DNA from 3 places in the Paenibacillus sp. NPDC101420 genome. Region 3 is predicted to be linked to each of the others. Evidence: riboswitches for the same ligand, from Rfam matches in the RefSeq annotation. Region 3 holds a riboswitch; each other region holds the start of a gene.
What was found. A riboswitch is a leader RNA that binds a small molecule or an ion and turns the genes downstream of it on or off. The one in region 3 is predicted to bind cyclic di-AMP.
Positions count from the first base shown of each region.

Region 1: another riboswitch for cyclic di-AMP. It lies ahead of ACQKMP_RS29970 (3D domain-containing protein); the one in region 3 lies ahead of ACQKMP_RS29410 (APC family permease).
Region 2: another riboswitch for cyclic di-AMP. It lies ahead of ACQKMP_RS19855 (hypothetical protein); the one in region 3 lies ahead of ACQKMP_RS29410 (APC family permease).

Region 1 is NZ_JBNNSE010000014.1:10,127-20,095, reverse strand. It holds gene spoVG (septation regulator SpoVG) at 1-152, opposite strand, end outside; gene purR (pur operon repressor) at 363-1,190, opposite strand; gene ispE (4-(cytidine 5'-diphospho)-2-C-methyl-D-erythritol kinase) at 1,267-2,121, opposite strand; gene ACQKMP_RS29995 (small, acid-soluble spore protein, alpha/beta type) at 2,262-2,438, opposite strand; gene veg (biofilm formation stimulator Veg) at 2,619-2,894, opposite strand; gene yabG (sporulation peptidase YabG) at 3,309-4,211, opposite strand; gene rsmA (16S rRNA (adenine(1518)-N(6)/adenine(1519)-N(6))-dimethyltransferase RsmA) at 4,283-5,167, opposite strand; gene rnmV (ribonuclease M5) at 5,164-5,715, opposite strand; gene ACQKMP_RS29970 (3D domain-containing protein) at 5,892-7,055, opposite strand; cyclic di-AMP (ydaO/yuaA leader) riboswitch at 7,337-7,566, opposite strand; gene ACQKMP_RS29965 (TatD family hydrolase) at 7,764-8,534, opposite strand; gene ACQKMP_RS29960 (HD domain-containing protein) at 8,646-9,929, opposite strand.
Region 2 is NZ_JBNNSE010000004.1:438,055-448,023, forward strand. It holds gene ACQKMP_RS19850 (hypothetical protein) at 1-479, opposite strand, end outside; cyclic di-AMP (ydaO/yuaA leader) riboswitch at 613-778, opposite strand; cyclic di-AMP (ydaO/yuaA leader) riboswitch at 1,199-1,388, shown strand; gene ACQKMP_RS19855 (hypothetical protein) at 1,579-1,989, shown strand; gene kdpF (K(+)-transporting ATPase subunit F) at 2,122-2,199, shown strand; gene kdpA (potassium-transporting ATPase subunit KdpA) at 2,212-3,888, shown strand; gene kdpB (potassium-transporting ATPase subunit KdpB) at 3,905-5,938, shown strand; gene kdpC (potassium-transporting ATPase subunit KdpC) at 5,994-6,602, shown strand; gene ACQKMP_RS19880 (histidine kinase) at 6,764-9,088, shown strand; gene ACQKMP_RS19885 (glutaredoxin family protein) at 9,290-9,529, opposite strand; gene ytxJ (bacillithiol system redox-active protein YtxJ) at 9,526-9,852, opposite strand.
Region 3 is NZ_JBNNSE010000012.1:53,765-63,714, forward strand. It holds gene ACQKMP_RS29375 (ABC transporter ATP-binding protein) at 1-442, opposite strand, end outside; gene ACQKMP_RS29380 (hypothetical protein) at 656-991, shown strand; gene murB (UDP-N-acetylmuramate dehydrogenase) at 1,052-1,963, opposite strand; gene ACQKMP_RS29390 (ABC transporter ATP-binding protein) at 2,113-2,913, opposite strand; gene ACQKMP_RS29395 (iron ABC transporter permease) at 2,989-4,023, opposite strand; gene ACQKMP_RS29400 (FecCD family ABC transporter permease) at 4,023-5,078, opposite strand; gene ACQKMP_RS29405 (ABC transporter substrate-binding protein) at 5,300-6,307, opposite strand; gene ACQKMP_RS29410 (APC family permease) at 6,510-8,327, opposite strand; cyclic di-AMP (ydaO/yuaA leader) riboswitch at 8,451-8,609, opposite strand; gene ACQKMP_RS29415 (disulfide oxidoreductase) at 8,807-9,268, opposite strand; gene ACQKMP_RS29420 (DsbA family protein) at 9,265-9,950, opposite strand, start outside.

The sequences.
Region 1 (9,969 bases), on a different contig from region 3:
CGCTTGCTGGGCATTGCAACAAACATCCCGTTATTACCATCGATGACGCGAATGTCATGAACAACAAACTCGTTATCGATTGTAATGGATGCGATTGCTTTCATTCTCCCCTCAGAGTTAACGCGGCGGAGTCTGACATCCGTAATTTGCATGTGTGTGTTCACCACCTTTTTCCATCAGAGACTTGGTGTATAATTCCACACAGCAAAGCGAATTCCTTCTTTTTGATTCCATAAAATACCTAAAAAAGAAATATATTTTTTAGGATCTGTTGTTTTCGACACGCATCGGGTGATTTTCTTAATATCCCTTACGTTTTCGACAATTTCCACGCTTTTTGAAAACAAAGAAACGTCAATCTATCAAGAGGAAAAGTAGTTACCCGGATGCGCGGAAATCCGCCGCTCTTTCGAGTCTACCTCGCTTAGTTTCACTAAAGAAACATAGTCATGCAACAGACGCTCTTCCGTCTCTACTGCACCTGATTCGACCAACACACCCACTCCAGCAACTTCGGCATTGAACTCACCGAGTAAATCAACCATCCCTCGAACGGTCCCGCCTGCCTTCATGAAGTCATCTACAATGAGTACCCGTGATTTCTCCTTGAGTGCTCGTCTAGAAAGAGACATGGTGTGTATGCTCTTATGTGATCCAGATACATAATTAATGCTTACTGCTGAGCCTTCTGTAACCTGATGATCACGTCGTACCAGCACTACTGGCAAGCCGAGCTGTGCTGCCGTTGCATAGGCTAGCGGAATCCCTTTAGTTTCTACTGTCATCACCACATCGATTTCCGATCCATAAAAGGCCGTTGCGATGATCTTCCCTGCTTGCTCCATCAAAGATGGCAGTCCAAGCAGGTCCGACATATACAAATAACCACCAGGCAATATCCGATCTGTCTGTTCCAGCTGCACACATAAACGTTTAACAAAAGAGAGCGCCATTTCTTTAGGCATCACAGGAATATAACGTACTCCACCTGCTGCACCGGCTAAGGTCTGAAGCTCTCCAATGCCCTCACCTTCAAATACTTCTTTTATGATTGCCAAATCTTCACTGATGGAGGACTTAGCCGCTCCATACCGATCGGCAAATATAGACAGCGGCAGTAGGTCATGTGGCCGCTCAAGTAAAAACTGAGTCATGTCTACCAAACGTTGGCTTCTTTTTAATTTCTTCACGGAATGCTCCTCGCCAAAACCGAATATTTTATGAAAAATATATCACTTTTGTACGGGTTTACACAAGAGAAGCATACTAATTGAGTGATCTCACTGCATAGACTTCCTTGCAGAACCCTCGCAGTCCATTATAAATTCTTGCTACTTTAGACTGCTTGGACACTAAACCGAACACTGTAGGACCGCTGCCGGACATTAACACTCCGTCTGCTCCGAGCTTAACCATCGCCTCTTTGAGCTGCTGGACCTCTGGATGTAGCTTTAGGGTAACATCCTCAAGCACATTGCCCAGATGATTACACACGCCCCCAAAATCTCCAGCTTCGATCGCGTCCTGCATCTTTCGAGCCGAAGGATGAACAGCTATATTATTGCTCCGCACACGTCCGTATACTTCCGCAGTCGATACATTGATAGGTGGCTTAGCCAATACTACCCAGCATTGCGGAGGATTCTTAATCGGCGTCAGCTTCTCGCCACGACCTGTTGCCAAGGCAGTGCCACCTGTAACGCAGAAAGGCACATCTGAGCCAAGCTCAGCGCCAAGCTCCTGCAGCTCCTGCGCAGGTATACCTAGGCGCCACAGTCGGTTCAGACCACGCAGGGTAGCCGCTGCATCACTGCTGCCGCCAGCCAGGCCAGCTGCCACCGGTATTCTTTTATCCAGATGGATATGTACACCACTCTTCACGTTATAACGCTCTTTAATAAGCCTAGCCGCTTGAAAGGCCAGGTTCTTCTCATCTAGGGGAATATAACCCGCTTGACTTGATATTATAATAGTATCCCTTGGCAGCTCAGACAGCTCTAAACGGTCTGCTAGATCTACCATGGTCATAATCATTTCCACCTCATGAAAACCGTCAGCACGCTTGTGCAGCACATCCAGCATCAAATTAATTTTAGCTGGTGCCTTCTCATACATTTTCAAGGCGTTCACCCACCTTCAGCTTTTCCCGTAAAAACAACTTAACATATTATATGAAAAACTTCTAATGAAGTCCAATAATAAAAGGGTGTCGCCAGTTAGACGCACCCTTTTTCGTTAAATAATTGTTCACACGCTAAAGATTAAGATTTCCGGGCAGCCTCTTCAGCGAGCTGAATCGCTCTTTTCACCATATTACCTGCATCCTTCGCCCGTATTCCTCCCCAGCCTTCACGTTCCACCGTTTCGTAAAAACCAAGCTCCTTGGCTAACTCTGTCTTTAGTTCTTCCGACATCATGCCTCGTTTTCTGCGGCTCATTACGGAATTCCTCCCTTATGAAAGAAAATGATAAACCGATTGCTCAATTAGTATGCTTGCTTAGAACAAGGATCATTCACTGAATATTAACGCAAAAAAAGAAACAGTCATCCTTTATGAAGGACAACCGTTTCTGATACAAATAAAAAACAGCCTCCAAAGGAAGCTGCCCGTGAAACATTAAGCTTTAATATACATAATCCGCATCTGCCCATCGTCTTCACATACTGTGATTTCCACAGATTCAGTAAGGATATCGGCATAGCTATAGGAGACTCGCTTGAATGTTTGCTGCTCCTGATCCAGTTTGACAATAAATACAGAAGGGTACGTTTCTTCCAGGACACCGGTGCGTTCTACGGTTTTACGACGACCTCCGTTTGCACGCAACGTGATCTTATGACCGACGTGAGCTTCGAGACTGCGTTTGATTTCCAACAGCGCGTTATTAGCCATTGCCTGACGACCACCTCTTTTCTTGTCCATTATACAACTTCCCCAGGTGTTTGTCAAAGCAAATAAATAATTATAGATGATGAATATTTGGTTGTCAACGGAATTTTTTTGCGGAGAATCAGAGGCGAACTAATAGCCTTGTTATCTGTAATAGGTTTACCACAAAGCAAGAAAAATAACATTGTCGATCTTTAAAGATAACTACCATTTCACACAAGCATAATCGCCTTTGGCGTCGTCCCTATAAGGACGGTTAGCGTTAATGCGGGAAATATAAGGATAATGTATAGCGTGAAACTTATACTTTCTTATATAAAAAAAGGGTTAAGCTCATCGCTCACCCTTTCTTCGCGTTACTCTATTCGGCCACTCCAAATTACCTATTAGCTTTGAAAATAGACCAGTACCTGTCGATTAAATTGCGGAAGGTGTCACTTTTAGTGCTGACAGGTTCTGCAGACGCGGCATCCCAATACGGAAGCTGCCACGGGTCTCAATACCGCCGATTCCCTGATTACCACTAATGGTGTTGTTCAAAACCTCACTCAGATTCACCGTATCCCTAATGGGCGTGAACGACGATTTTGCCGCCACATAAACTGGGTCTAGGGCATGGATCAATATCCGTCCAGGAGAACTGGCGAAATTCGCCCCTGCCCCCAGCAGTGCTTCAAAATGTGACTGACAAGCACCTGCAACAATCGTCAACGCATCAAAATTTCGCTCATAATCCCTAGCTACCCTAATAGCAGCTACGAAGTTTTGCGAATTTTTATAGCTGCTCAGACTGTGAAGATCGTAAGTATGCTGTTGCTTCAGCACCCCGTCATGACCGGTAATCACCACAATATCTGGACGCACGCGGGGCAGCAGCCGGTATAAAGTGTCAGCCATTGCGGACTCATGAACATGATGACCTTCAGCAGGGATCCGCAATTGCTCGTATAAGCTAAGGCTCTTATTCAAATACGCTGGATCGCCATCCAGATGCAGTACTTTCCCCGGCACTTCAAAATAAGCAGCTTCCTTGGGCGATGGAGCCCATGCTCCTTCTGATAGAGCGCTCCCGCTCCGCTGACTTTGCTCCTGTCGGTCTTTCCGCAGCTGTGTCAGTGATTCATTCGCTTTAATCTGTGCCTGCTGTCCTCGTTCCGTAATTCGGGTAGGAGGAACTTGAACCAAGTCATTCAGAGGAGAATCCGCCAACAGACGGAAATCTGTGCCTTTAATGACGGCTCTGTCCTGCACAATATGATCTACACGAAAAGTCAAATCTCCGCCATAAGATTTGCGAACGACCAAGTCTCCTAAATTCATTACAACCACCACCTCTACCCCATCGTATGGGCAAAGGCCTCAGTTGGTTCATAACTAGCTATGTTTTTAGCTTATTCAATTCCAGCAGCCAACAGAACACCGCTTAATCGGGCGTATTCTTCTAGACTTAACGTTTCTCCACGACGTGTTGGTTCAATACCAGCTTCTGCGAGTAAAGCCTCCAGACGCTCACGTCCCTCTTCAGGGAAGTAACGAGCCTTGAGATTGTTAGCAATCGTCTTGCGACGCTGTGTGAAAGAAGCTTGGACGACCTCAAAGAAGTGCTTCTCACTCTCAACTTCTACCGGTGGACGCTCTCTTACCTTTAGACGGATTACAGCGGACTCCACATTAGGTTGAGGAATGAACACCGTACGCGGCACAATGCAGACGAGCTCAGGCTCGCTGTAGTACTGCACGGCAATGCTAAGGCTCCCGTATTCCTTTCCTCCCGGAGAAGCGGCCATACGCTCCGCAACCTCTTTCTGAATCATTACAACAATGTTATCAAGCGGAAGCTTCTCTTCGAGCAGCTTCATCAGAATCGGAGTAGTTACATAATACGGCAGATTGGCAACTACGCTTACCTTGTTCACGGATGCAAAATCTTCTTTGAACAGCTCCTGCAGATTTACATTCAGAACATCATCATTACGAACCTTAACATGCGGATAAGGGGAAAGTACGTCCCTTAAAATAGGAATCAGCCTACGGTCGATCTCCACAGCGGTCACCGCACCAGCGGTTAGCGCCAAACGCTCCGTCAGGGCACCAATCCCAGGGCCGATTTCCAATGCCCCTGATTCGCTATCTAGCCCAGCAGCGTCAACAATCTTGTCCAATATATTTTGATCAATCAAAAAATTCTGTCCTAAGCTCTTCTTGAACTTGAATCCATAACGTTGAATAATTTCTTTCGTCCGTTTTGGAGTCGAAATTTCCTCTCTACCACTCATGAAGTAATGCCCCCCTGATCAATTTGGGCGAGAGCTCCGGCAAATTCCTCCCGCGTAATTCCAAACATCGCCAGCCGCTTGTACAGCTGCTTGCCATTACAATATCCGATTCCAAGCAAATTACCAAGTGCCATACGTCTTTCAGCTGCCCGAGGGTGTACAAGCATTCCAGCGGCCATTAAATCATCAAGTCCAATTAAAGCAGGTGCACCTTCAAAAGAGGTATGTACATTCCGCAGCGCATGACGAATCGCCTCTGGTGAAGCGTTCTCCACACCGATATCTCCCTTGCGGGTTGCGTCCTTCTCAGGAATGAAGGCATGCTTACAGCCCGGCACCTTTGCGGACACAATCTTACGAATTCGTTCACCCGCATGATCCGGGTCAGTAAGGATAATCACTCCTCTACGCTCCATAGCAAGCGCGATCTTCGCAATTACGGTCCGGTCTACAGCCGAGCCCCCTGTTTCGATCGTATCTGCTTCTACAGCACGTTTAACAGCGACGGTATCACTCTTACCTTCAACGACAATTAATTCCTTAATCATATCTCTTGACTCCTTCCAAAAAAAGCAAAAAAGAAGAGGTTTCGCTCCTCTTCTTTTGGTTAAAGAATGTATAAGTGATGAGCGGTTGCTCTGCGATCAACGAAATGATCATCTGGCGTTCCTTAACGGTTATCATCACTATAGCTTATCAAAGAATAATTTGCAAAAGCTTCAGCCTAGTTTAACTCCGGCTTCACAGGTCCAATCACATAAACGGTACGTGATTTACGTCCGAAATTACGCACATGGCTCAGTGAATCATAATAGACATCTACTTTATTGCCTTTAATGGCACCGCCAGTATCTTCTGCTCGGCGGAATCCAAGCCCCTCGATATATACCCACCAGCCAATAGGAATTACATTCGGGTCTACCGCAATTGTACGACCTTCCGTTACGCGTGTTCCGGAAGCAGTTTTGTTACCAATACCTGGCTCTTCTGATGAATAAGCTGTCATGGAGACGTTCTTAATCATCTTCTTGTACTCAAAGTCTACGCCAGCCTTGCTTGTGACATTATTAGTCTTAGCGCTAACCTTAGCCGTTTTTGAAGTGGTGTTTGATTTGGAAGTTGTTGTAGTCTTAGCTACAGCCGGCTTAGGAAGTGCTTTGGTACCAACGGCAATAATCTTATCTTTCGTTACCGTTTGTACTTCCTTACCAATCATGCGCATAGAGGCCAGTTCTCCGTCTTGGTAGATCTTCTCAATATGCTGAATCATGACGCCTGGTTTGCCTGCCTGTGCCACTCTAACTGTTCCCACAGTAAGGGAGGGGTCTGCTGTCTTGATGACTCTGAAGGGTAAGTTAGTTGTTCGCTGTACGGTCTGTTTGTTGATGCGAACAATCTTAACCTCCATGTTTGCAGAAATGGTGGTGTCTAACGAAGGGAAAATCTTATCATGACCTTCTAGGGTAATGCCCATTTTCTCAATTGCTTTACCAATTGTGTCCTCGGTCGTATATAACGTTTTTGTTGCTCCATCCGCAGTAAGACTAATTTTCTGCGCACGATTGATAACGACACGGTCACCGTCTTTTATTTCATCACTCAGACCTAAAGATAGTTCATCATGCGGCTGCAGCGAAATTTGCTCTTTCTCCAACACATCACCAAGAAGCGCTTCCCGCGTTTCAAGCGTCTGTGTTTGCCCGTCTATTACTAAAAATAATTGTTTGTTACTTTGACCGTGTACGTACAGCAGAATAAGTAGCGCGATAGCGACTGAAATCACGCCTGCAAGTAAAAGTACGCGAGTATTTACTTGCTCCCACCGTAATGCGAAAGACCTGCTGGATGACTGCGAATCATGGGATACTTCTGGTTGGAATACGCCCATTCTCTCCATCCTCCTTACATAGCCCCGTCGTCAATTGTATATCATGAGGACTGAATTCCTTTGACGAAACTATTTGAGATTGTCACAGGACACGCACGTAATAACTTAGCGTCTCCTGCTCATGGATCGCCTGCTCGGCACAGCTACTCCCACCCCTGTTATATAACAGTATGTGGGCAACATTCTATTTATTCAAAAATAAAAAAGCCTAAAAAGAGTTCAACTGAGGACTCTTTCGTGGCTTCTCCAATATCAGAATAGAGAATGCTTGTGCACGAGGTTGCCTCTCTTACTTGCGCTTACGGGGTTAGCTGTCGGGTTCGGACGAAAGAGAGACGCCCTATTTCAGGTCACCCGCTCATGGCGGTTGCCCTTAAATTCACCCCAAAGACCACGTGAAGAAATCAAATACTGTCCTACGGCACGTCTAAACCGTATTTAAAATACAGGCATGCGGTAGGTCAATATTGGTTCCCCCGTTCTCCATACGGAGACTCAGCGAGACGATCCATGAATCAATGGCTGTCACTATAACACAGCTCACATCACTGAAAAGATGATATCCTGTTTTGATGCATGTTGTAAAGGACGATTCAACCACGTTTACGCAAAAATATGGTTAAAATATTGTAATATTCAGCCGTTTTTATATTAAAAAAGTTTAATATATCGGCCATTCTCTATTTTTCACCTGTTTTGCTCCCGTTTTCACTCAATCCCAAATCGTTCCAGTGCGTTCGCATACGTTATTTTAGCCAATTCTTCCCATGTTAACCCTTTAATTTCAGCTGCTGCCTCTGCTACAAGCTTCACATGAGCGCTCTCATTTCGCTTCCCGCGGAAGGGGTGTGGAGTCAAATATGGAGCATCGGTTTCGATCAATAATCGGTCTAGTGGTGTCTGCGCAAGCACTTCTTTTGGCACTCTTGCATTTTTGAACGTAATGGGTCCTCCAAAGGATAAATGAAAACCAAGATTCAAGCACATTTTAGCTGTTTCCCAGCTTCCTGAGAACGAGTGCATCACGCCTCCAACCTCATTTGCTTTTTCCTCCCGTAAAATCCGTACAACATCCTCATGTGCATCACGATCATGAATACAAATCGGCATATTTAATTCACGGGCTAGTCCAATTTGCTTGCGAAAAACTTCATGTTGCACATCCTTGGGAGAAGTATCCCAGTAATAATCCAGTCCGATTTCACCAATAGCCACTACTTTTTTATGACTGCATAGAGAAGCGATCCAATCGAGATCTCCTTCTTTCATATCAATCGCATCCTGAGGATGCCAACCCACTGCCGCATAAATATAATCATAAGATTCCGCCAGCTTCATCGTTGAGGGAATCGTCTCCCGATTAAATCCGATATTAATCATCTTGCTAACTCCTGCTTCTACAGCACGAGCGATAACTTCTTCGCGATCCTCGTCGAATTGAGGTGCATCCAGATGCGTATGTGTGTCAAACAGAAACATTTTAACCCTCACTCCTTGTTCTTTTTTTAATATAAGACAATATAAGTTTCACGCTATCCGTGATATCTTATTTTTCTACTCTTCCTGTCAAAAATCCCATATTTTCTTGTATTATTTTGCAAAAATCTCTGCAATAGAAGCAGGCAATCGCGTAAGCGCATTTCTTAACTTATCCTGAGGAAAATAAAGATGATATCTTCCACGGTGAATGCCGCTAATAGAACGCACAATATCCGACACCTCTGAAATTTCCCGCAGATGATCATGCCGATCAAGCAGCAGAATTTGTTTATTGTCAAAAGCTTCTCCCGGACGGAACACATCATAGGGCAGATCTGTCGGAAAATCAATCTCCAAATCATATTCTGGGTGAAGTCCCGCTGCCGCAAAACTGCTGCGAATTTCAGTAATCATATCTGTATCGAGATTCTCCACCTCAACATATTTATAAAGTTTACGATGAATAAAACGGGTACACAAGTCGCTTAGTAGCTCATCTTTCTCAAGCGTCCACTGCATAAAAGCCGTCTGTACCAGTGCTTCATCCAGCATTAAATACTGCTTCACTGTCACCTCACCACGGAACAAATCCTCCAGTGGATTAATCATGAAACTAAAATTGTACCCCTCTTGGAAAAGCTCCTTGGCTCTACGAAAAATTTGTCGCAAAATAATTTCTGAGCTGCGTGTCACCGGATGAAAATAGACTTGCCAGTACATTTGATAACGCGACATTAAATAATCTTCAATGGCATGCATTCCCGATTCTTTTACAACAATTCGACCATTATAAGGACGCAGCATTCTTAAAATCCGATCAATGTCGATCGTTCCATAGTTTACACCTGTATAGTATGCATCACGCAGCAAATAATCCATGCGATCAGCATCTAGCGGACTCGAAACCAGATTTACAACAATTTCATGCTCATAAGTTTTAGCGATTACAGAGGCTACTTTACGAGGAAAATCCTCCTCCACATCACGCAAGATCTCAGTAATCTCTGTGTCCTCCAGAATAATTCGACAAGTCCAATCCTCATGATTCATTTCAAAAGCTTCTTCTATAGAATGGGAAAATGGACCGTGTCCCAGATCATGCAGCAAGGCCGCACACAAGGTGAGCAGACTTTCTTCAGGAATCCAATCCTTATACCCGCTTCGTTCAAATTGCGAAATAATTCTACGTGTAATTTCGTACACCCCTAGGGAATGAGAAAACCGACTATGCTCTGCGCCATGAAAAGTAAGATACGAGGTACCCAGCTGGCGAATACGGCGTAAACGCTGAAATTCCTTTGTATTTATTAGTCGCCAAATAATAGTATCCTGCACATGGATATAATTGTGAACCGGATCTTTGAAAACCTTTTCTTCTGTGAGCGGCTGCTTCATGAGATCAACTCCTTTATTAAATTTAGTATGATTTTAACCA
Region 2 (9,969 bases), on a different contig from region 3:
AGCTTAAGATTTACATGGTGAATGACGTTAGCCTTCTCTATACAGGCGAGCATTTCAGCTTCATTCTCACAGACTGCGGCATGCTCCAGCCATAGTCGGAATTTCTGTTTGCGTATAACGGATAAATGTAAGGGAAAGGTGTTGCGGGATCTCATTACGTACCAACCGACTGCAACGTCTTTCCACGGTTCCTTAAAAGCGGTGAGCCACGGAAAACGTTGGTGTGCTGACCAATCCTGCAGCTGTTGCTTTTCTCGGATATTTTTATATATTTCGTATATAATTGTTCGGTCCATACAGTATTCACAGGTAGATGGGCTGCTGAAATGGCGAAGTGATTCAATCTGCTTCTGACCAAAAGCATAGCCGACAATAGTTCTGTGATGATCCTCTTCGAACCACAACGCTCCAAAGCAAACATAATTTAGACTTATCGGCTCAAGTAGCCCTTGCTGAGTTCCCCAATAATAGTGTTTCATTTCTTTCACCCCGTCCAGCATGCTATCACCCTATAGATTCAGGTAACGCAAAAACCGCAGCAAGAGGAGGACCTCTGCTGCGGTTTTGGAATACAGGTATACACACACCTGTGCCAAAGCGTGGCGGATCAAGGGTCTCTCTCTTTACGCTTACGAGGTTAGCTGTCGGATTCGGACGGTGAGAGTCGCCCTACCTATGTGAGACTTGAACAGTCTCCTTCGGATTCACCCCAAGTAGGCCATGTGGCCTGATGGTTCCCCCGTTCCCTGCAAATGCAGGAACTCAGCGTTGAATGTATTTCGTGAAATAGATTCAACCCGAATCATACTCTTTTCAAGGTGTTTCTGTAAAAACAGAAAGTGTTCTTTTGAGCGCAATTTAAACCAAATCCTGCCTACTACGACGAAAAAGGGAACCAAATAGGTATTTATTGCGAGTTATCGGGCTTCTTCCTCGCTTAATCTCGCTTTCTTGTTTCCTTTCTTATATAGGCGATTTTTGGTGATTTCACTAATCGTGGTGAATAAAATCACATGGTATGACCGTTTTTCGCTAATGGATTGAAACTCGAGTAAACAAGAGATATAGAGAGATTGGATATCAAGTAAGCGCTATCCAATGCGAAAATAGTTTTTAATTTGCATTATTTTGGCATCAATCAGGTTTTACAATACTTCCTGCATAAGGGTATGATTACTCCTGTTTCAACAACAATCGAATATTTGATCCGCTTAATTTCCGATAAGGAAAGCGGGGGAACCAACAATCGGCAGACGATGTGAGAGTCGGAAGCCGGTTATGGGGTGAATCCTGTAGAAGATGCCAGTGAGCTCGCATCTATACAGGTAGGGCGACTCTCACCGCCCGAATCCGACAGCTAACCTCGTAAGCGTATGGAGAGAGGATGAGTGCAATGTGACCGCTAGCGAGCCACAGAGGAGAATCCTTTGTGGCTTTTTGCTGTGCTTTTTTAAGCAAAGCATTTATGGAAAACCTCACGAAGAGGTCGTTATATTCATCATTAGCGGTAGCTTTTCTTTCAAGATCAGGGTGATCAAGCTCTGATCTTACAAGCAAAGCATTTGAGGAGAATAAGAGATGACAGATCAGAATGAATATGTACTGGTATGTGCGCCAACGAAGGCAGGCGAACATTTTATTAAGCTTCTAAAATTCAGAGGCATTAAGATGGCCGGATTGACCAACAACTTGCCTGAGAAGGCCCTACTCGAAGAGATGGGGATTGAACAAGTCGTTCTAGTTGATACCCGCCATCAGAATACTTGGTTTCGCCCGCCGTTTCCGGTAGGCCGGGTATATCTGTTCGAGAGCAGCTTTACGTTATGCTGCCGTTACATTCAGATGTGCCGTACCTGGACGACACAGCCGATTTTTGTAATTACAAGCTCAATAAATCCTAGATTGGTCTATAAAAGACTTGGCGCGAGTTATGTAATCTATTCCCACAGCGGTGATGCTGATTTTCTGGTAGATAGATCACCTCATTAAGGATAAAAGAAGGAGTGCGGAAGATATGATGGATCTGTATATGGTGGCTTCGTTAGCTGTAATTTACGGGTTATTTTATGGATTTATGCGCTGGTGTGCAGGTGTAGTTGAGGATACGGGGAGGGATAAGCTGTGATTCTAGTAATCGCTGTTACCCTACTGCTGTTTATATATCTGGTTTATGCATTGATTCATCCGGAGAAATTTTAAGGAGGGGCATTCATGGGCATTTTGCAAATTGTTACTGTAATCGTAATTCTCATCTTGCTGGTTAAGCCGATGGGCACGTATTTATATTATGTGTTTTCTAATGAACCGAACCGTACGGATCGATGGTTTGGAGGTATGGAAAAAGGGATTTTTAAGCTGATCGGCCTGAAAAAACGGGACGGTATGTCCTGGAAGAAGTATGCGCTCAGCTTTGTTTTAACGAATATCGTACTGGTTACTTTCAGCTATATCTTTCTTCGATTGCAGCGGGGTTTACCGCTAAATCCGAATGGAATTGCGGATATGGAACAGACGCTTTCGTTCAATACGGTGATTAGTTTTATGACTAATACAAACCTGCAGCATTACAGCGGGGAGACGGGACTTTCGTATTTTTCACAAATGGCTGTCATCACGATGATGATGTTCACGTCTGCAGCGAGCGGATTTTCTGTTGCGGTTGCCTTTGTCAGAGGGATCACAGGACGGAAATCAGTCGGGAACTTCTTCGAGGATTTCGTTAAAGCACATATTCGTGTATTCATTCCTCTAGCTCTGCTGGTTTCATTGGTACTGGTAGGACTACATGTGCCGCAAACACTCAAACCATCGCTTGAAGTCACTACACTAGAGGGGCAAACGCAACAAATTGCTATCGGTCCAGTAGCTTCTCTGGAATCGATCAAGCATTTGGGCACCAATGGTGGCGGCTTCTTCGGAGCCAATTCATCGCATCCTTTTGAGAACCCTAATCCACTTACGAACGTGCTAGAGATTCTCTCTATGTGGATGCTGCCAGCTTCGCTCCCTTATATGTACGGATTGTTTGCCAAGAACAAACGTCAGGGCTGGGTAATTTTTACCGCAATGATGACCTTGTTTGTTCTGCTATTAAGCCTAAACTTCTATGCTGAATCGAAAGGCAATCCGGCGATCAATGCACTAGGAATAGAATCTTCACAAGGTAGTATGGAAGGTAAAGAGGTGCGCTTCGGCATACCGCAGTCTTCCTTGTTTACTTCAGTAACAACCGCAGCTACGACAGGTAGTGTTAACAATATGCATGATACGCTGACGCCGCTGGGAGGCATTACGCCTCTTGCACTGATGATGCTCAACAATGTCTTCGGTGGTAAAGGTGTCGGACTGATCAATATGCTGATGTATGCGATTCTGGGTGTCTTCCTGTGCGGTCTCATGGTCGGCAGGACACCGGAGTTCCTCGGACGGAAAATAGAGGCCAAGGAGATGAAGCTGATTGCCATAGCGATCCTTGTGCATCCGTTCATTATCCTTGTGCCAACCGCAGCTGCGTTCCTGACCGATTTGGGGCAAGGGGCGATTACGAACACTGGATTCCATGGACTCAGCCAAGTGTTATATGAATATGTCTCTTCTGCCGCGAACAATGGTTCAGGATTTGAAGGGCTTGCAGACAATACAACTTTTTGGAATGTCACAACCGGGATTGTCATGCTGCTAGGTCGTTATGTCTCTATCATTGCAATGCTGGCGGTAGCAGGTTCTCTGCTTAAGAAGAAGCCGGTTCCTGAGACGATTGGCACGTTCCGCACAGACAATGGACTGTTTACGGGAATCCTGATTGGTACAGTAGTGATTATCGGTGCGTTGACGTTCCTGCCGGTCATTGTACTCGGCCCCATTGCAGAATATCTAACCTTACGGTAGGAAGAGGGAGAATAAGATGAGTACTGTAAAAAGAAAAAAGCTGCTGACGGGACCCATACTCCTTAGCGCTGTAAAGGATAGTTTTATAAAGCTTAACCCAGTAACGCTAATCAAAAATCCCGTCATGTTCGTGGTAGAGGTCGGTACGATCATTGTCCTCCTCATGGTGCTGGCTCCTGGATATTTTAATGCAGAGCAATCGATAGGCTTCAATATCACAGTGTTGTTCATTCTGCTGTTTACAGTGCTGTTTGCGAACTTCGCTGAAGCACTGGCAGAAGGCCGGGGGAAAGCCCAAGCCGATTCGCTCAAGAAAACAAAACAAGATATCACAGCTAACAAACTGGTTGGAGGAGCGGTGAAGACAGTCTCTTCCTCCGAGCTGCGTAAAGGAGATATCGTCATTGTCAGTCAGGGAGAACTCATCCCTGGTGACGGTGAGGTGATTGAAGGGCTGGCTTCCGTAGATGAATCAGCGATTACAGGTGAATCTGCACCTGTAATCAAGGAAGCTGGTGGGGACTTTGGCTCCGTTACAGGCGGTACACGGGTCGTCAGTGATGAGATTAAAGTCAGAATTACAAGTGATCCTGGTGAGTCGTTTCTAGATCGAATGATCTCTCTTGTTGAAGGGGCGAAACGTCAGAAGACACCTAACGAAATTGCGCTAAATACGCTTTTGATCAGTCTGACGCTGATTTTCTTGATTGTAGTAGTGACCTTGCGGCCGATTGCAACTTATCTAGGTGTTGATCTTGATATTCCGGTTATGATCGCCTTGTTGGTCTGTCTGATCCCGACAACTATCGGGGGACTGCTATCCGCAATCGGAATAGCGGGTATGGACCGGGTGACCCAGTTTAATGTACTCGCGATGTCTGGTAAGGCCGTTGAGGCTGCTGGCGATATTAATACGATGATCCTAGATAAGACCGGTACGATTACCTTTGGGAACCGGATGGCGAGTGAATTTGTACCAGTCGGAAATGAATCCGAAGCGGAGCTTACGGCATGGGCGGCCATCAGTTCCCTAAAGGATGAGACGCCTGAGGGACGTTCTGTAATTGAGCTGGCCAAAAAGCTGGAACGCAGCTATGACAGCAAGCTTGCTGAAGGTGGCGAATTCGTAGAGTTTAAGGCCGAAACTCGGATGAGTGGTATTGACCTGCAAGATGGACGCTGCGTACGCAAAGGTGCGGTAGACTCCGTGAAGAAATGGGTACAGTCGAAAGGCGGTGTCATTCCCGCGAACCTCGACAGTAATTCTGATGCCATCGCCCGGATGGGGGGGACCCCGTTAGCGGTTGCGGTAGACAATCGGATCTATGGACTTATTTACTTGAAGGATACCGTTAAGCCAGGCATGAAAGAGCGGTTTGATGAGCTGCGGAAAATGGGGATCAAGACCATCATGTGTACGGGTGACAATCCGCTGACCGCAGCTACGATTGCCCGTGAAGCGGGGGTAGATGATTTCATCGCTGAAAGTACACCTGAGGATAAAATAGCAGTCATTCGCCGCGAACAGAACGAGGGTAAGCTGGTTGCGATGACCGGGGATGGTACAAATGATGCCCCTGCCCTTGCGCAAGCTGATGTGGGCTTAGCCATGAATAGCGGCACTACAGCTGCTAAGGAAGCAGCAAATATGGTCGATTTGGACTCCGACCCTTCGAAGATTATAGAGGTCGTAGCGATTGGTAAACAGCTGCTGATGACGCGGGGTGCGTTAACAACCTTTAGTATCGCGAATGATATCGCGAAGTATTTCGCTATTATTCCGGCGATGTTCATGCTCGCCATTCCTGAAATGGAAGCCCTGAATGTAATGGGACTAGGCTCGCCAAGCTCGGCTATAATATCCGCCTTAATATTTAATGCGATTATTATTCCGCTGCTCATCCCACTGGCTATGAAGGGTGTGTCGTATAAAGCTATGAGCTCTACGAAGCTGCTTGGACGTAATATATTTATCTATGGGCTAGGCGGAGTGGTTGTTCCATTTGCTGGCATCAAGCTCATTGATATGATCGTAAGTGTATGGATTTAACGACGTGTTGACTAATCATTGAAAGGGTGAGAGCATCGTGAATAACGGAAACGCCATGGAGGACACTGAAGAGCAGTTATCATCATCGAAAGGTGCTTATTTCTTTATTATTGTGCGACTAAGTTTAGTATTTATTGTTCTCTGCGGAGTGATCTATCCTCTGACAACTACAGCGCTTGCCCAGGTTCTAATGCCGTCGCAAGCGAACGGCAGCTTGCTTAAGAATGATGCTGGAGTAGTTGTAGGCTCGGAACTCATTGGGCAGAACTTTACGAACCCAGCACTATTTCATGGTCGTGTGTCTAGTATTGAGTATAAAGCAGAAGCCTCAGGGTCCAATAACTACGCTCCATCCAATCCGGATATGCTGCAGCGGACAAAGGATTTCATTACGCAGTGGAAGCTCGATAATCCGGATGTGCCCGTGAACAAATTGCCAGTTGATTTGGTCACCAACTCGGGTTCGGGGCTTGATCCGCATATCACACCAGCTTCAGCAATGGTGCAGATTCCTCGGATTAGCAATTTAACCGGTATTCCTGCATCGCAGCTGGAAGAGCTCGTAAATAAGCATACCGAGGGTCGTGACTTAGGGTTGTTTGGTGAAGAACGGGTCAATGTGTTGAAGCTGAACATGGATCTACTGAAACTATCGAACAAATAAATATAGTAAATGTCCCTGCCAGATCTCTAGAATCGGGCAGGGATATCTTGCTTTCTTATATTTCTACGAGAAACGGCTGTCATCTTTGAAGGACGACAATGTCGTTTCTTCTTGGAACAGAAGGGTACATGCATGATCGGGGTTATTAAGGAGTGGTCTTGATGGGAACATACCGGAGGAAGACGCCGGAGGAGCTGCTGCTCTCTATCTATGAGCTGCATCGGGGTCGTCTGAAGATCTATATCGGTCCGGTCAGTGGGTCGGGCAAAACGTATCAGATGCTGCGTGAGGGCCAGGCGCTAAAAGCACAGGGAATTGATGTTGTGATCTGTGCGGTTTCGACGAATCAGAGTCCAGAAACTAAGGATCAGCTGGGCGATTTGGAACGGATACCAAGTATTCATTGGTTTCAGAAAGATATAGAGAAGAAGGATCTTGATGTAGAAGCTATTGTGGCACGTAATCCAGAAGTTGTGCTAACCGATGGCTTGGCCCACCAGAATCGCGAGGGTGCGGAGAGATCTGGAAGACTGGACGATATCAAATACTTATTGAGCAATGGGATTAGTGTCATCACAACTGTAAACGTGTACGAACTAGAAGGTGCTGCGGATCTGGCACGGAAATGGACCGGGATTGAGGTAGAGCATTCTCTTCCCGCCGAGGTGCTTACCCTTGCCGATGATATCGTTCTAATTGATGTGACCCCTGAAAAAATACTTCAGCGCTTGTCCGATGGCCATTTAGGTAAACGCCAGCAGAGATCGCTTTTTAATAAGGGTAATTTAAGCAAGCTGCGGGAGCTGGCACTTCGGATGGTCGCTGAGGATGTTAATGACTCGCTGGAGAAACACCGGGAAGAACAAGGGCTGCAGGGAGCGTCGGGGATCGCAGAGAAGGTGCTGGTCTCCGCACAGTATTATTGGAATGGCTCGATCCACATCCGACGTGGACAGCAGATCGCCAAGCGGTTAAATGGGGATCTTTCAGTAGTGTCATTCTGGAAGCAGGATCTCACCCTTTCTAAGGAAGCAGCTACATTTAAGCGTTCCCTCTGGAAGCTGACCGAGAAGATTGGTGCCTCTATGGAGGAGATCACCTTTCGCTCGAAGCGGGAGATCCCACATCTGTTGGTAAAATACGCGATCGAACATAATATTACCCGGATCGTTATGGGACATTCCAAGCAGACCGCTTGGCAGGAATTATGGAAAGGCTCAATCGCTAATTCGTTACTGAAGCAAATCCGAGGTGTGGATGTGTTCTTCGTAGCGGATCGCGCAGATCGCGAAGGAGAACGTGTACTTCCAACCCGGCAGAGTCGTAATGAACGGAAAGCGGATGCCTATCACAGGTTAAGCAGTCAGGAAGTAAAGGATAAAATCGATGCGATTCGCGGAGGAACCTTTAAGGTATATATTGGGGCTGCTCCCGGTGTGGGCAAGACTTACAAGATGCTTCGTGAAGGGAACGATCTCTTAAAGAGAGGGATCGATGTCGTGATAGGGCTCCTGGAGACACATGGCCGCAAAGAAACCCTTGAACAAATAGGCGATTTGGAGACCCTTCCGCGTCTACGTATGGAGTACCGCGGGACTATCCTTGAGGAGATGGATACGGCAGCAATTATTAAGCGTAATCCAGAAGTCGTGCTAGTGGACGAACTCGCTCATACCAATATGCCAGGCAGCAAACATAAGAAGCGGTATATGGATGTTATGGAGCTGCTGGATGCGGGAATATCTGTGATTTCTACCGTGAATGTGCAGCATTTAGAAAGTCTGAATGACGCCGTAGAGCAAATTACAGGAGTTAGAGTAAGGGAGACTTTTCCGGACAGCATTCTACAGCGGGCAAATGAGGTAGAGCTTATCGATGTATCACCCAAGACGCTTCAAGAGCGAATGAAGGACGGAAAAATATATGCCATGGCCAAGGTGGATCAGGCGCTGGGGGCTTTTTTCAAAATCGGGAATTTGATCGCCCTACGGGAGCTGGCGTTGCGGGAAATTGCTGATGATGTTGATGAAAGGCTAGAATCTTGGGAACGTGTTGGTTCGTTACGGGGACCTTGGCGGCGTCAGGAAGTAATATATGTGTGTATCACCTTGGGGGATCATGCGGAGCGTTTAATTCGGCGTGGTTTTCGGATTGCATATCGTCTAAAAGCTTGCTGGTATGTTACGTATGTGCAGGAATTTAAACAAAATGGACCCGTATATGATAAACGTATAAATGATTTAAAGGAATTGACGGAACGACTGGGTGGAACGTTCAAGATGATTCCTAACGTACTTCCTGCACGAGTGGCGTCCTTGCTGCTTGAAAGATCTCAAGCTTTGCAGAGTACTCAGATTATTATTGGTCAATCACAACGCTCATGGCTGCGAAAAAGTATTCGCGGCGATGTTACCAAGCAGATTCTGCGTTCTGCCAGAAACGTGGATGTGCTGGTCGTGGCAGATCTCATACGTGAGGAAGCATAGACTATGACTAACAAGTAAAAACGCCTTCGGCGTCCCTAAAGGACGGTAAGCGTTTATGCGAGAAATATAAGGATAATGTATAGCGTGAAAATTATAGATTCTTATATTTTGAAAAAGGGTACCTTCAAGCCGATTGGCTATGAGGATACCCTTTTTTGCAGCTATGAATTACATCATGTACTGAATAGTTTAATAGCTTAATTATTGGGCAGCTTCGATGAGTGCTTTGAGCGCAGGAAGATTAAATCCCTTGATCGCTTGATCCCCTGCTACAGTGACAGGAACACCCATGAATCCAAGCTTCTCAACTTCCTCTTGATAGACTGTGCTGGTCATAACATCTCTTACTTCAAAAGGGACACCCTGCTCCGTAAGATAATTTTTAACCAAATTACAGTCACTGCACCCTGCGGTTGAATAGACAATCACTGGCTCACTCATTGGTTCACAGCCTCTTTGATAGCATCTCTTGTAATTTTCCAGTGGGAAGTGTTCCAGCGAACCTCATTGTCCTCAAGCAGGAAGAGTTGTGGAGATTCATGTTTGATGCCAAAATCCTCAGCAATTTGATTGGAAACGGGACGATCCTCGATGACTAAGACCACTGCAGCGGCAGTATCCGCATCCTTCAGATAAGCCTGAAACTCTTCATTAGCTTTAGCACTAATCGGGCAGGTCGTGCTGTGTTTGAACAGCAGCTTCTTGCCAGGCTTAGCTACATATTGCTCAAGATCCTCCAGCGTATGGAGTTGTTGAATAGACATAGATATCACCCTCCTGGGATCGTTATTTTGCTAACAATTGTGTTGTTAACAACCTGTAATCATGATTGTAACATATATCAAAATTAAAACAAAAAGGATTCTGAAAGGCTTGCACAA
Region 3 (9,950 bases):
GAGGCTTATGTAATAAGGCTCTGGCGATTAGAACACGCTGCTTCCAGCCTTTGGATAAGCTGCTTACTTTAGCTTTTTCCTTATCTAACAGCTGGAGGGTTTCCATGACTTCATTCACTCGATTTCCTGCTACCCTATACAGATCAGCGAACAGCTCCAGATTATTTCGAATAGAACTACGCATGTATAGGTTCGGAAGCTCGAAAACAACACCAATTTGAGCATGGATTTCTTTTTTATGACATGAAATATTCATGCCATTAATTAAAATTTCTCCGCTTGTAGACTGAAGAAGCCCTGTCATCATTCGCATCGTTGTAGTCTTCCCTGCACCATTGGGACCTAGAAATCCAAAGACCTCACCTTTCTCCACCGTGAAAGTAATTCGATCAACTGCACACCTCTCCTGATAATATTTTGAGACCTCAGTTAGCTGAATCAATAACACTCCCCCCTTTTTAGAATAGTTAACTTTCTTCTATCCTTATTCTGGTTGTAGAGGATTATCTCTGTTGTTGCTATTCTGTAACATTCGCTATTCCTTAGTAGCTTCCTTTGTTCAAATCCGCTCAGATGTGGCAAAAATAAGGATTCAAATCCTAAGAAAAGGGTAACTTAAACATAATAATCTTCGAGGTAAGGGTGGGATCATCTAATGGAACAAAGTATACAGAAACTTATGGACTGGATTAACAGTCATGTGAATGAAACTATTGTAATTGAAAAGAAGGAGCTTCGTGATCTGGATAAAATTCATTTTAATCTAGAGGCTGTTGAGTTTCGGAGTGCGGAGGATGTTATCGATGATTATCTTGGGAGTGCATTAATATTAAAAGGATTTGGCAGCACTTTAAACGCCGATGGTGAGCTAGTATCGCTACCACACTCCACCTATGACTTAGCTATTGACGGGCTTCGGATTGAGGACATAAGTGATCGCAAGGCGGAAATAACTACTGAAAGAGCTAAATATACCCTTTCAGTGGATTAAGCCATATGTAATGACAGCAAAAGAGCCCACAGTAATCTGTGGGCTCTTTCTAATTAATAGTTACTCTTCTCCAATGATCTCCACTTCAGTTTCAAGCTCCACTCCGAATTTATCCTTCACAGTCGCTCTTACATGGTGAATTAGCCCAATGTAATCGCTGGCGGTTGCATTATCTGCATTTACAATAAACCCTGCATGCTTCTTGGATACCTCAGCACCACCGATTCTTGTTCCCTGCAAGCCACTCTCTTGAATTAACTGACCTGCAAACCGACCTGGAGGACGTTTAAAGACACTACCACAGGAAGGATACTCAAGCGGTTGCTTGGATTCACGCAAGTAAGTAAGTTCATCCATTTTCGACTTGATGGCTAATGCATCACCAGAAGTCATAGCAAAATTGGCCTCAAGTACGATGTATTCACCGCTTGCGAACACGCTTTTTCTATAACCCCATTGCAGCTCATCCCCTTGCAGAGTCACTAATTGTCCGCTCTTAGTTATAGCCAGTGCACTATGCAGTACATCTTTAATTTCTCCGCCGTAAGCGCCTGCGTTCATGTATAACGCTCCACCAACCGTTCCTGGAATGCCACAGGCGAACTCAAGACCCGTAAGCTCCATATCCAGCGCATATCTGGAAACATCAATAATCTTAGCGCCGCACTCCGCATATAAGAGATTGTCTCGAATCCCCACATCCGTTAGTCCTGCCGTTTGCAGAACTATTCCACGCACACCTCCATCACGGATAATCACATTGGAGCCGTTCCCAAGTACCGTAAGGTTTATCCCATTCTGTTCCGCATATGTAACGATCTTTTGAATTTCCTCATAAGTAGCTGGGGCTGCCAAAATATCAGCTTTACCGCCCATTTTAGTATACACGTGATCTTTTAAGTTCTCATGACTCTTCACAATCCCTGCAGTCATTAGCTGCTCTAAGTCATTTTGAATTTTGTCAATATTCATGTTTCATGCTCCTTTAACCATGTATAAATGATGGTCCTTGATCTATTTTTAGTAGTGGTATCATGGATTTGTAGGCAACCACAACTGTAACAACGAACAGGCTCCCTTGTCAATGACGGGAGCCTGTTCGTTGTATGATTTCAAAATAATTACACAGCTTTGTATGCAGCAAGCTCGTAAGGAAGGCACAGCGGCACACCGGTGCGTGGATCTGGAACAATATCTGCCTCAATTCCAAACACTTCCCGCAGTACATCTGGTGTCATAACTTCAGTAGGTGAGCCTTCACTAACCACAGTACCGGATTTAATAGCTACCATATGCTGTGCATAACGAGTAGCATGATTCAAATCATGCACGACCATGATAATGGTACGGCCTTCTTCCTCATTCAGCTTTTGCAGAAGCTGTAGAACTTCAAGCTGGTGAGCCATATCTAGAAATGTTGTTGGTTCGTCCAAAAATAGAATGTCAGTTTCTTGCGCCAATGCCATAGCGATCCAAGCGCGCTGACGTTGTCCTCCAGATAAGCGGTCAATCGGACGGTCATGGAAAGGCTCCATACCTGTAACAGTGATTGCGTTGGAGATAATGCTGCGATCCTCTGCTGTCATTGTGCCAAATCCTTTTTGATGCGGGAAACGGCCATAGCTGACAAGTTCAGAGACCGTTAGTCCGTCTGGAGCCGTCGGGTTTTGCGGTAAGATCGCAAGCTGACGAGCTACCTCTTTCGTTGAAAAGTTATGGATCGATTTGCCGTCCAGCATTACGCTGCCGCTCTTAGGCTTCATGATCCGGGCCATTGTTTTAAGAATTGTAGATTTACCAGAACCGTTAGCGCCCACTAGTGCGGTTATTTTTCCCGTAGGGATAGTTAAGTTCAACCCTTTAACAATTGTAGCCTCTGCATACCCAATACTTAACTCTTCTGTGTTCAAACGTTCTGACATGTTAACAACTCCTTAAAAGTTTTATGGAGCTATGCTCCTAGAATGAACTACATAGTAAAACTCGCTTCGTACGCATTATGCTTTTGATTTGGCGAGTAAATATAAAAAGTAAGGTGCACCAATGATCGCAACCACGATGCCTGTTGGAACTTCTGCAGGCTGTAACACCCATCTTCCGATAGTATCAGCAGTAATCATAAGAAGCGCCCCTGTCAACGCACTAGCGGGCAATAATACCTGATGACGGGGTCCCACAAGCTTGCGGGCAAGATGTGGTGCAATTAGGCCGACAAAGCCAATTCCTCCACTTACAGCAACGCAGGAGCCGGCAAGCGCAACTGCTGTCACTAGAAGAAGAATACGCTCCTTCTCCACTCGCATTCCAAGTCCTACTGAAGTATGGTCCCCTAGATTCAATACATTAAGAATACGGGCTTTATAGAAGGCGAACGGTAACAGAATCGCTATCCAAGGTAGCAGAGCAAGGACGAATCTCCAATCGCCACCCCATATTTTCCCGGCGATCCAAGTCGCTACAAACTGATAATTATTGGGATCAAGCCGAAGTGCCAACACCAGCTGGCAAGCGTTAATCCCGGCAGCGACTGCAATCCCGATAAGGATCAACCTTGTTGGAGATAGACCATCTGCTTTTCTATAAGCAAGAATATAGATTAAAGCGGCGGTTAAGCTAGCCCCTCCAAGCGCTAAGAGCGGCAAGACAAATACCGGAGCTGCTGTTGTAGCCGGAAAAAACGAGATAAAAATGATTACCGCAAAACCAGCACCCGCACTTATGCCCAGCGTAGCCGGTTCAGCAAGTGCATTTCTTGCGAGACTTTGTAAAATACAGCCTGACACCGCAAAGCCCGCTCCAACCAACAATGAAATTACGATGCGAGGCAATCTGAAATCAAATAAAATAAGCTTTTGCTGATGAGTTCCATCACCCAGCAGTGTATGTAATACCTCCCGTGGGGATAGACGCATAAATCCTGTATTCATACTGACAATAAAAACAACAACGATCAATATGGCAAGGACCGCTAACACTGTAATAGCACGTGTACGGCGTTCATTTTCATTGGTAGAAAGGGTTGTTCTGTGCATTACAGCTCCCCCTTCCGCTTACTCGCTAAGTAAATAAAGAAAGGTACACCGATGATGGCAATTAATGCGCCTAGCGGCGTCTCATAAGGGGCATTTATCATTCTAGCGGCGATATCCGCAAAGATGATCAATAAGCTCCCAAGAACTGCCGAGCAAGGAATGATCCAGCGATAATCTACTCCAACGAAATAACGTGCTACATGTGGAATAATTAGTCCTATAAAAGCAATCGGGCCAACCATTGAGACTGCACTTCCGGCAAGAACTACTACAACAATCATACATGCCAACTGTACTAATCTTGTCCGCTGCCCCAGACCAACTGCAACTTCTCTTCCTAAGCTGAGCAAGGTGACAGACCGCGATAACATCATCGCTGCGATTAATGCCACGAACACCCAAGGGAAAATAATCTTGATCTGAGTCCAGCTTGCCCCGCCCATTCCGCCAGCCAACCAGAAGGCTATATCCTGGGATAAGTTAAAAAGAATAGCTATGCCCTGACTAACAGCAACTAGTAGTGCACTTACCGCGGAACCTGCCAGCGTCAAACGTAAAGGTGTAAGGCCATTAAAAGATAGCGACCCGATTCCAAATACGATAAAAGAAGCTATAGCAGCACCTATAAAACAAAACAACATAAGTGAAGTGAATGAGATCGAAGGTGCAAAAGCAAAAACTATGGCCAGCGCTACACCTGCTCCCGCATTCAAGCCTAACAGACCTGAATCCGCAAGAGGGTTCCTTGTCATCCCCTGCATGATTGCCCCTGCTACTGCGAAGCAAGCACCGACCAAAGCACCTGCTATCGCGCGTGGAAATCGCAGTTCTCTTATCACCTGATGTTTTTGTACATCTGGATTGAAATGAAATATTGCTTCCCATACCGTAGCTAGCTTGATATCTGCCGCACCTACTGAGACCGAAAGTGCCAGTCCAAAGGCAATGGCAGCGAGTCCAATCACTAGAATACCCATTGCAGCTGCCGGTCGGGTATGTATAGCTTTTTGTGTATCATTTTTATTACGATGTGCGAAATCTGAGGGTGAAACCATGAGTCGTCTCCTTAATCGATAGTTACAATGTTCTATATGATAACAACAATCATTCTCATTATCGCAAAAAAAATTAGGTTGTACAATTGTAGGAGTTATTTTTCAGTAATACAGGAATGGTTTATAAAAAAATGGTGCAGATCTAAGCATCTTAAGATACTTGATCTGCACGCCCTTCCCCACCCAAATGATCAGTCACATTCATGGTGAATTACGACTTTTTATTTCACAAAACTTTTTAACACATCATCAATAATTTTGCCACCAGCGTTCGCACCACTGTATAGCCAACTGCTTGTTGAGCTCATTTCATGCACATTGCCAGCTTTTACAGCCGGGATGCCTTTCCAAATTGCACTGTCCAGAATCTCCGAACCCTCAGTCTTATCACTATTTACAAGGATAATATGATCTGCTGTCAGCTCAGAAAGCTTCTCTAGCGAAATTGGATTCCAAGTAGCTCTTGTACCAACAGGAATTTCTGTTACTAAGTTAGGCAGCTTTACACCAAGGTCTGTATATAATACAGCACCACTGCTGCGAGTTTCGTCTACAATATAGAAGTTCTTTTGTACCAACCATAAAATCGCCACGGACTCTTCTCCAATAGCTCCTTTAAGCTTTTCTTTCGCTGCAGCCGCCTTGTCTTCATAATCTTTAATGGCTTTCTCTGCTTCAGGAGTCTTGTTCAGAATTTCACCAATCTTGAGTAGCGATTTACGCCAATCTTGATTTAGCTTATCCCCAATCACATAAGTCGGTGCAATCTTATTCAGTTGGTCATAGATACCATTCTGTACAGATGACTCCGATGGGATGAGGATAAGATCCGGAGCGAAGCTGGTTACTGCCTCGAGCGGAAGATCGTAGCTGATCGTAGGAACATCCTTCAATTCAGTGGACAGATAATCTTGAATACCATTTGTCACTGACCATTGCGCTACTGGAGTCACACCTAGAGTTACCAAAGCATCCTCCAAATAAGAACCCAGTACACGCCCAGGATTAGCTGGAATCGTTACTTCATGTCCCATTGCATCCGTTAACGTCTTAGGGGCTGCAGGAGCTTCTGTAGCTTCAGCAGTAGGTGCCGTCGTTGGCTCTGTTCCTGCGTTTGAAGCGTTACCGGGATTATTATTACCGCAAGCGGATAAGAATAGCACCATCACCATTAATCCGACCATCGTTAATTTCATGCTTCCAAATCTTTTTCTGTTAAACAAAAACATTAAATACCCTCCTAGTGTGTGCATCCTATGTTATTCAAAGGTATTGACTACCTCAGTCTCACTTTTAAATGATATTGATTCTCATTCTCTATGTCAACATATAAATTTTAAATTTTGTGGATTTGCAATAATTCCCTTCTTAAAAATACAAAAAAAGGCTATATTCCGAACGTTCCGGATATAGCCTCTCCTCAATGATCCATTATTTATTCAAATGATATGGGACAGTCGCAACTACAACATCTTTTGAATTCATTAGATACGAACGGATTAAAAAGCTGGTCTGATTATGAAGTACAGCTTGCCACCAATGCTTAGTTATAAACTGTGGAATCAGAATCGTGATATGATCCGTCGCTGCGGTCTTCCACTCCACTGTATCAATAAATTTCACTAACGGACGAATAATACTGCGATATCTGGAACGAAGTACGATCAGGCGTACACCCGGATTCCATTCCTCCCACCGTTGCTCCATTTTTTGAATGTCCTCTTCATCAAAGCCAACATACACGGCTACAACATTATCCGTTAGAGACTTGGCATAGCTGATGGAATGTAGTACAGCACGTGTTACACCCGCAACAGGAACAACAACTGTACTGCCTTTAATCAAAGGTTTATCTGTACTCGGGCATATACGAAGCTGATCCGCAGTGTTCAAATAGTGCCTGTGAATCCGGTGGAACACGAACATTACAGCAGGTAAGAAAATGAAAGCCATCCATACGCTTGAGAATTTAGTGATGATAAAAATAAGCGTAATCGTCAATGTAGTCAGCATACCGATGGTATTTACAACAAATCTTTTTTTCCATCCCGCTGGTTTTGTTTTAAACCAATGAACCATCATTCCTAGCTGTGACAATGTGAAAGGAATGAATACACCAACCGCATAAAGTGGAATCAAGCTTTCTGTATTTCCGTGGAATGCAGCTACAAGCACAGCAGACAGAACACCTAGAAAAATAATACCATTAGAGAAACCTAGACGGTCACCACGAACCATAAAAGCATGTGGCATATATTTATCTTTTGCAAACATAAATGCGAGCAGCGGGAACGCTGAGTAAGCTGTATTAGCTGCCAAGAACAAAATTACTGCTGTAATACCTTGAATGAAAAAATATAAGGTTCCGCGGCCAAAGGTCGATTCAGCGATCTGAGAAACAACCGTTGCCTTTTCATCAGGCACTATGCCGTACCAATACGCCAGTAGTGTGATACCTGTAAACATAAATCCAAGTATAACCCCCATGACCATTAAGGTCTTGGCTGCGTTCTTTTCAGCAGGTGCTTTAAAGTTTGGAATGGCATTAGATACAGCCTCTACACCCGTAAGTGCCGAACAGCCAGAACTGAAGGCTTTTAATAGTAGAAACAAACTAACATTAGAAACAGCAGAGCCAATTTCAGGGACATTCGCATGCACGCCACCTGCTGCATATTTAATAACACCGGAGATAATCAAGACTACAATCGACACCACAAACAAATACACTGGGATTGCGATGAATGAAGCTGATTCTGTAACTCCGCGAAGATTAATCAAAGTAAGTAAAATAATAACTGATACTGCAATAAGAACGGTGTGATTATGAAGACTTGGAAAAGCCGATGTGATCGCATCCGTCCCTGCCGACGCACTAACAGCTACGGTCAGAATGTAATCCACTAACAAAGACCCTCCTGCTAAGAGCCCTGTCGGAACACCAAGATTACTCTTGGCAACGATGTAAGCTCCGCCTCCCTGAGGATAAGCGTAAATCGTCTGCCGATAGGATAAAATCAGGATGGCCAGCAGGCCCAATACGGCTAATGCAATTGGCAGGGAATACCAGATGGCAGTAAACCCCGCAGCCACCAGTACAATCAAAATTTGTTCCGTTCCGTAGGCTACAGACGAGAGCGCATCAGAAGACAGGACAGCCAGTGCTTTAACCTTGGATAACTTTTCATGATCGAGTTCGTTCGACTTCATCGGACGCCCGATCAATAGTCGTTTTACCTTGCTTACCATGGTGGATACAGTTCCTTTCTTTGGGAGCTGAAACGGAATTTCCGCGCGCTGTTTTCATTGGTGGATTTCATAAATGCAGACACTAAAAATAGCATACGGAAATGATCCGCATGCTATGCATGGTCATTATCCCACCTTTGCTTACGAGGTTAGCTGGCGGATTCGGGCTGTGGTTTAGCCCTACGGTAAAAGTCTAATCGACCCATTCCGATTCACCCCATTGGCACATATGCCAAGTTTGGTTCCCCCGTTTTTCCTAAGAAAATTCAGCGCATATTCAACTTCTCACAAGGTCTAATATTAGTCTACAAAGTGTATACAGTAAAGCGTTGAAAAAAATGAAAAAAGAATGAAAAAACATCCAGTAAGCGCAAATACAGCGTCTTATTGGATGCTCTCTTTCATTCTCTTCAATTATCCCTCTGGATCGTGTTTTTAATCACTTTTCACATTTTTTCGGATCACTTAAAGTTAAAAAATCAAAATCCTAAACTTTCCTCTGTATCTAACTCCATCACTTCTTCCTTACGTCCGTACCAAAGTAAAATGCTAATTAAAACAAAAGCGATTAATGCAAGGAAAGGAATCGTAATGAATCCAAAAAAGTTCAAGTAATCCTTATTACAAGGAACTCCAATTGTACAAGGAAGCACTTTACTTAACGCAGGAATCTTCTGCTCCGCATAATGATAGATCGAGATACTACCACCAATCAAGCTTAGTGGAAGAACATATGGGATAATCCTTTTATCCCCTCGAAACGTCGCAATTCCCAAGAGGAATAACTGAGGATACATAAAAATTCGCTGGAACCAGCAAAGCTTACAAGGTTCATATTTCAATACTTCGCTCAGATACAAGCTACCAGCAACAGCAACTAAAGAGACGAACCAGGCCAGATACAGGCAGTTACGCTTGCAAAAAGATAGGAACTTTGTCACTTTGCCTCCACAGCTTTTGCGGCGTCGTTAATCTCAGTTGAAATCGCTTCAATGTTAAATGGATCCGCAGTCATTACTCCATTGATATAAAGGGATGGTGTAGTCGTCACCCCAGCTTCACTAGCTAACTGCATACCCTTATTCAGCTCATCTGCATACGTACGATCCTTGATATCTTTACGCAGCAGTTCGTAATCGATAGCTAACTTCTCTTTCTCCGCAAGGCTTACTAAGAAATCTTCAGTCGCCCATTCTTCGCTCTCATCACCTTGCTGAGCATATACAGCATCATAGAACTTCCAGAATTCATCATGATTCTGATGGTAAACAGATAATGCAGCAAGTGAGGCAGTTTCAGAGTCTGGACCAACGAAAGCCATATTTACAAAGTAGAGCGCTGCTTTTCCCTCGTTGACAAAATCTTGAACAATTTTCGGTTTAACTGAAGTTGCAAATTGGGAACACGCTGGACATTTTAAGTCTCCAAATTCAACAATTTTAACAGGTGCATCCTCTTTACCGACTCTAGGTAGCTCACTGTAATTGAATGCTACTGGGTCTCCCGAAGTGGCATTTTTTGCGGCATCTTTCGAAGCTAACATAAACAATCCAACAAAAATGATGACTACTAAAGCTATTGAACTAATAATTAAAATTCTCGTCTTCTGCTTTTGCTGCTCCT